Regions from separate parts of the Nonomuraea roseola genome, predicted to be linked through region 3. Evidence: predicted binding sites of a transcription regulator. Region 3 holds the regulator's gene; each other region holds the start of a gene.
What was found. The regulator HrcA, encoded in region 3, represses chaperone genes, less so after heat shock. The targets are predictions, from matches to a motif close to TTGGCACTCTCNNNNNGAGAGTGCCAA.
Positions count from the first base shown of each region.

Region 1: a site for HrcA is predicted at 734-760, ahead of groES (co-chaperone GroES). Genes of this name have one in related genera too.
Region 2: a site for HrcA is predicted at 1,110-1,136, ahead of groL (chaperonin GroEL). Genes of this name have one in related genera too.

Region 1 covers NZ_BAAAXC010000015.1:1,754,899-1,757,161, reverse strand. The annotation lists gene ABFX55_RS31190 (class I SAM-dependent methyltransferase) at 1-578, opposite strand, end outside; gene groES (co-chaperone GroES) at 850-1,161, shown strand; gene groL (chaperonin GroEL) at 1,224-2,263, shown strand, end outside.
Region 2 covers NZ_BAAAXC010000015.1:3,443,950-3,446,212, reverse strand. The annotation lists gene groL (chaperonin GroEL) at 1-1,001, opposite strand, end outside; gene ABFX55_RS39760 (cold-shock protein) at 1,329-1,529, opposite strand; gene ABFX55_RS39755 (MoaD/ThiS family protein) at 1,789-2,064, opposite strand; gene thrC (threonine synthase) at 2,082-2,263, opposite strand, start outside.
Region 3 covers NZ_BAAAXC010000015.1:5,036,811-5,039,073, forward strand. The annotation lists gene ABFX55_RS47250 (DUF3097 domain-containing protein) at 1-153, opposite strand, end outside; gene hrcA (heat-inducible transcriptional repressor HrcA) at 361-1,365, shown strand; gene dnaJ (molecular chaperone DnaJ) at 1,377-2,263, shown strand, end outside.

The DNA of each region.
Region 1 (2,263 bases), 3.3 Mb from region 3:
AGCAGGTCGAGGACCACGGGCCACGGCGGCGAGTAGGCGTGGGGGTCGAAGGTCCTGCCCCTGGCCGTACGGCGGGCGGGGTCGGCGAACAGCACGTCGTATCCGGAGGGGTCCACGGTCGCGGCGTCGGCCGTACGGACCGTGGCCAGCTCCGACAGCCCGAGCGCGTCGATGTTGGCGCGCGCGACGGCCACGGTCAGCGGGTCGGTGTCGACGGCGTCGACCTCGCAGCCGGCTCTGGCCAGCGCGATCAGGTCGCCGCCGATGCCGCAGCACACGTCGACGACGCGCTGCCCGGGACGGAAGCGGGCGGCGCGGTGCTCGGCGACCTCGCGGCGGGTGGCCTGCTCGACGCCGTGAGGGGTGAAGTACATCGACGCCGCGTCGTCGCCGAACTTCGCCACGGCCCGCTGGCGGAGCGTGGCCTGGATGAGGGCGGCGGAGGTGAGGTCGGCGTCGTGGGTCCTGCGCATCCTGGTGGCGGCCACGACGGGATCGGCGCCCATCAGCTCGACGGCTTCGGCGAGTGCTCGCTGCCCGCGAGGCGTCAGAAGGGAGAGGAAGGCGTCGTGGTCCACGCCGTACGACGTTAGTGCAGGCACCCGAAGCCGAGGCCGAGGGGCAACGTGCGAGATGTCGCCCGATGGGTGATTCGGGAGGCAGTGGCGTCACGCTCTAAGCGGAGCGGGGCGGTTCGTGTTGACGGGCAGAGCCTGCTTGCATATGTTTCGTGTTGGCACTCTCATACCGAGAGTGCCAACGTGCGACGAGGCAGGTCTGACACCCGCGACGGCAGGCCCAGCTGGTCGCCTCTTCTAGATCATTCAAATCTGAAGGGGAGGTCCGATCGTGACGACCGCCACTAAGGTTCCCGTTAAGCCGCTCGGCGACCGCATTGTGGTCCAGCCGCTTGAGGCCGAGCAGACCACCGCTTCCGGCCTGGTCATCCCGGACACCGCCAAGGAGAAGCCGCAGGAGGGCAAGGTTCTTGCGGTGGGCCCCGGCAACTGGGACGAGGACGGCGACAAGCGGATTCCGCTCGACGTCAGCGAGGGCGACATCGTCCTCTACAGCAAGTACGGCGGCACCGAGGTCAAGTACGGCGGCGAGGAGTACCTCGTGCTCTCCGCCCGTGACGTTCTCGCCATCATCGAGAAGTAAGCCGTGAGAAAGCCCCGGGCCCGCAAGTGCCCGGGGCTTTCTACGCTGAGAGGACTTTTCCCATGCCGAAGATCCTGGAGTTCGAAGAGGACGCACGGCGCGCTCTCGAGCGTGGCGTCAACGCCCTCGCGGACGCAGTCAAGGTGACCCTGGGCCCGCGCGGCCGCAACGTGGTCATCGACAAGAAGTTCGGTGCGCCGACGATCACCAACGACGGTGTCACCATCGCCCGTGAGATCGAGCTCGAGGCGCCTTACGAGAACCTCGGCGCCCAGCTCGCCAAGGAAGTGGCGACCAAGACCAACGACATCGCGGGTGACGGCACCACCACCGCGACCGTCCTGGCCCAGGCCATGGTCCGCGAGGGCCTGCGCAACGTGGCGGCCGGCGCCTCCCCGCTGTCGCTCAAGCGCGGCATCGACCTGGCCGCCAAGGCCGTCAGCGAGAAGCTGCTGGCCACCGCGAGGCCGGTCGAGGACAAGAAGGAGATCGCAAATGTCGCGACGATCTCCGCTCAGGACGCCAAGATCGGCGAGCTGATCGCCGAGGCGTTCGACAAGGTGGGCAAGGACGGTGTCATCACCGTCGAAGAGTCCAACGCCATGGGCATGGAGCTCGAGTTCACCGAGGGCCTGCAGTTCGACAAGGGTTACCTGTCGGCCTACATGGTCACCGACCCCGAGAGGATGGAGTCGGTCCTCGAGGACCCCTACATCCTGATCCACCAGGGCAAGATCGCCTCCATCGCCGACTTCCTGCCGCTGCTCGAGAAGGTCGCCCAGACCAAGAAGCAGCTGCTGGTCATCGCCGAGGACGTCGAGGGCGAGGCCCTGGCCGTCCTGGTGACCAACAAGATCCGCGGCACCTTCACCTCCGTCGCCGTCAAGGCGCCCGGCTTCGGTGACCGCCGCAAGGCCATGCTGCAGGACATCGCGATCCTGACCAACGGCCAGGTCGTCAGCGAGGAGATCGGCCTCAAGCTCGACCAGGTCGGCCTCGAGGTGCTCGGCAGCGCCCGCCGCGTCGTCGTCACCAAGGACGCCACCACGATCGTGGACGGCGCCGGTGAGGCGCAGGCGATCGAGGACCGCGTCAAGGAGAT
Region 2 (2,263 bases), 1.6 Mb from region 3:
CCGTCGACGATGGTGGTCTCGTCCTTGGTGACGACGACCTTGCGCGCGCGGCCCAGCAGGTCGAGGGTGGCGGACTCGAGCTTGAGACCGACCTCCTCGGCGATGACCTGACCACCGGTCAGGGTCGCGATGTCACCCAGCATGGCCTTGCGACGGTCACCGAAGCCCGGAGCCTTGACGGCCACGGAGCGGAACAGGCCGCGGATCTTGTTGACGACCAGGGTGGCCAGAGCCTCGCCCTCGACGTCCTCAGCGATGATCAGCAGCGGCTTGCCGGCCTGCACGACCTTGTCGAGCAGGGGCAGCAGGTCCTTGTTCGCCGAGACCTTGGAGTTGACGATGAGGATGTAGGGGTCCTCAAGGACAGCTTCCATACGCTCGGGGTCGGTCACGAAGTAACCGGAGTTGTAACCCTTGTCGAAGCGCATGCCCTCGGTGAGCTCGAGCTCGAGGCCGAAAGCGTTGCTCTCCTCGACGGTGATGACGCCTTCCTTGCCAACCTTGTCCATCGCCTCGGCGATGAGGTTGCCGATCTCGACGTCACCGGCGGAGATGGAGGCCGTCGAAGCGATCTGCTCCTTGGTCTCCACGTCCTTGGCCAGCTTGGAGAGCTCCTCGCTGACGCGCTCGACGGCCGCCTCGATGCCCTTCTTCAGGGACATCGGGTTGGCGCCGGCGGCGACGTTGCGAAGGCCCTCACGGACCAGCGCCTGGGCGAGCACGGTGGCGGTGGTGGTGCCGTCACCCGCGACGTCGTCCGTCTTCTTGGCGACTTCCTTGACCAGCTCAGCGCCGATCTTCTCCCACGGGTCCTCGAGCTCGATCTCCTTGGCGATGGATACACCATCGTTGGTGATCGTGGGAGCGCCCCACTTCTTCTCCAGCACGACGTTACGGCCCTTGGGGCCGAGGGTCACCTTGACGGCGTCGGCGAGCTGGTTCATACCGCGCTCGAGACCGCGCCGGGCGTCCTCGTCAAACGCGATCATCTTGGCTGCCATAAGGCTAGACCTCCCAGATGCAGGGTGGCTTTCAGCGGACCGAGCCGACGCCCGCGACGGCATGGGTCCGACTCCATTCGGCGGACCCCATCGTCTCGATCCCAGTTGCTGGCACTCTCACAACGAGAGTGCCAACGAACTGTTTAGCACTCTACCCTGTCGAGTGCAAGCCAGCGACACACATGCCCAGGTCATGACCCAGACTACGGCCACAGGCCCGATCGGCTGACGCGGATCGGGCCTGCTGAGTCGACGAACAGGACGTGGCAGATCCGCACGGACTGCGTTGCCGTGTGAGCTGCCCGCGCATACCGGCGACGTGGGGCGTCAGACCGCCCTGACGGCCTCCGCCTGGGGACCCTTCTGGCCCTGGGTGATCTCGAACTCGACGCGCTGGCCCTGTTCGAGCGACCGGTAGCCATCCATCATGATCGCTGAGTAATGGACGAACACATCTTTACCACCGTCTACCGCGATGAAGCCGTAGCCCTTGTCCGCGTTGAACCACTTGACGGTGCCCTGCGCCACTTCCGACTCCTCTTACTGGGCTCCGGACCTCGCCCATTCCACTCGCGAGATCCGCGACCGGCATGACTTATGGGGAAATCAGCCGGACGATCGCCCTCGACCATACCTGTGCAAACCCGTAGGACAACAGAGTCAATCGAGCGGGCATTCTTCCCGTCACGAAAAAGGTAGTCAAACATTCCACTTTTGCGACGGCCTGAACACCAAAAACGCCCGCGAGGGGGATAACCCCCCACGGGCGTCGTCGGCAAGGAAGGCGTCAGCCGCCGGCCACGGCGGGGATGATGGAGATCTGCGCTCCCGCCGGAGTGGCGCTGTCGAGTCCGCCTACAAAACGGACGTCCTCTTCTCCCACATAAACGTTGACAAAACGGCGAATCTTGCCCGATTCATCCAAAATTCGCGCACCGATACCGGGATAGTCGGCATCGAGCTTCTGCAGCACCTCACGAAGAGTGTCGCCCTCGCCACTCACCTCCGCGTTGCCGCCGGTGTACGTGCGCAGAATGGTGGGAATCCGCACCGAAACGCTCATGACTTGTACCTTTCCTTTCAGACAGCCGCGCGGAACGCGTCGAGAGACGGCCGGATCACAGCCGTGGGAGCGGCGTCGTCCGCGATGGCGTCGAGCGTCTTGAGCCCGTCGCCGGTGTTGAGGACCACGGTCGTGAGCGACGGGTCGAGCCGCCCGGTCTCGACGAGCTTCTTCAGCACGCCGACCGTCACCCCGCCCG
Region 3 (2,263 bases):
CAAGGTGACCGCCTCCTTGTCGCAGGCCACCACCGCGCCGCAGAAGCCGCTGTCGGCGTCCTCCACGACCAGATCGCGCTCGGCGGGCACGGAAGGGATCGTCCCCTTGCCAGGGCGCCGCCAGTTCCCCGCAAGCACGTCACGCTCGTACATGGGGGGACCGTAGCAAATCACTCCTCGCTCGCGGGTGCCGCGCGCACGGGAGGGATCGTCGGTCATGGGCAGTATTGTCGGCGTGCGGCTTGCAACCGGCTTGATTCCGCGCGTTATCGCACCCTGTGGGCGAGGGCCGTACACTTGGCACTCGGGAACACAGAGTGCTAGACCTGTCGTTTCCTCAAGAGGCAGGGAGGTGAGCACATGCTCGATGATCGGAAGCTGGCGGTGCTCCGCGCCATTGTCGAGGACTACGTCTCCACCAACGAACCGGTGGGCTCCAAGGCGCTGGCCGATCGCCACAACCTCAACGTCTCCCCGGCCACGGTCAGGAACGACATGGCCGCGCTGGAGGAACAGGGCTACATCACCCAGCCTCACACGAGTGCGGGCAGGGTGCCGACCGACAAGGGCTACCGGCTCTTCGTCGACAAGCTCTCACAGATCAAGCCCCTGTCAGGAGCCGAGCGCAGGGCCATCGAGACCTTCCTCGCAGGCGCGGTCGACCTCGACGACGTGGTGACCCGCACGGTCAGGCTGCTCGCCCAGCTGACCAGGCAGGTAGCGGTGGTGCAGTACCCGGCGCTGTCGCAGTCGACCGTGCGCCATCTCGAGCTCGTGCCGCTGACCGACAGGCGGGTGATGTTCGTGCTGATCACGAACACCGGCCGGGTCGAGCAGCGCGTCATCGAGCTGCCCGAGCGCATCGAGGAGTCGAGGATCGCGCATCTGCGCGCGATGCTCAACGCCTGCCTCGACGGCTGCGGGCTCAGCCAGGTCCCCGATCAGGTCTCCGACCTGCCCCAACGGTTGCCCGTCGAAGACCGGCCCGCCGCGGCGACGATTCTGTCGGTGCTGCTGGAGACCCTCGTCGAGCGCCATGATGAGAAGATCGTCTTCGCGGGGGCCGCCAACCTGGCGGGCGCCGATTTCACCACGGGCCTGCGAGACGTTCTCGAGGCGCTCGAAGAACAGGTGGTGCTGATGCGCCTGCTCGGCGAGACCTCCGACATGCCGACCACCCTCACCGTCAGGATCGGCTCGGAAAACCCCTACACAGGACTGCGTGGCACGTCCCTCGTCGCGACCGGTTACGGTTCGGGAGCCCGCCTCGGCGTGCTCGGCCCCACCCGGATGGACTACCCCGTGACGATGGGCGCTGTGCGCGCCGTGGCACGCTACGTCAGCCAGATCCTGGCTGCTTCATAAGAGGTCGATAAGTGGCAAACGACTACTACGGCACCCTCGGGGTGCGCCGTGACGCCAGTCAGGACGAGATCAAGAAGGCCTATCGTCGGCTGGCCCGCGAGCTGCACCCCGACGTGAACCCCGATCCTGAGACCCAGGAGCGCTTCAAGGAGATCACGCAGGCCTACGAGGTCCTGTCCGATCCCAACAAGCGCCAGATGTACGACCTCGGAGCCGACCCCTTCGGCGGCGCCGGTGCGGGAGCGGGTGCGGGCGGCTTCGGCGCGGGCTTCCCCTTCAGCGACATCATGGACGCCTTCTTCGGCTCGGCGGGCGGCGCCCGGGGGCCGCGCAGCAGGGCCAGGCGGGGCCGCAACGCCACGATCAGGGTCGAGCTCGACCTGCGTGAGTCGGCGTTCGGCACCACGCGCGAGCTGAACGTCGACACCGCGGTGCTGTGCGAGGTCTGCTCGGGCTCGGGCGCGGCGCCAGGCACCCACCCCGACACCTGCGACATGTGTCAGGGCCGCGGTGAGATCTCCCAGGTCACCAGGTCCTTCCTGGGCCAGGTCATGACCTCGAGGCCGTGCCCCCAGTGTGGCGGGTTCGGCTCGATCATCAGGCACCCCTGCCAGGAGTGCTCGGGCGACGGCAGGGTCCGCACCCGCCGTACGATCAAGGTCCGCATCCCCGCGGGCGTCGAGGACGGCACCCACATCCAGCTGGCCGGCGAGGGTGAGGTCGGCCCTGGCGGCGGCCCGCCCGGAGACCTGTTCCTCGAGATCGTCGAGAAGCCGCACGACATATTCGAACGGCGAGGAGACGACCTGCACTGCACGGTGCAGATCCCGATGACGGCGGCCGCGCTCGGCACGTCGCTGACCGTCGAGACCCTCGACGGGGCCGAGGAGATCGACGT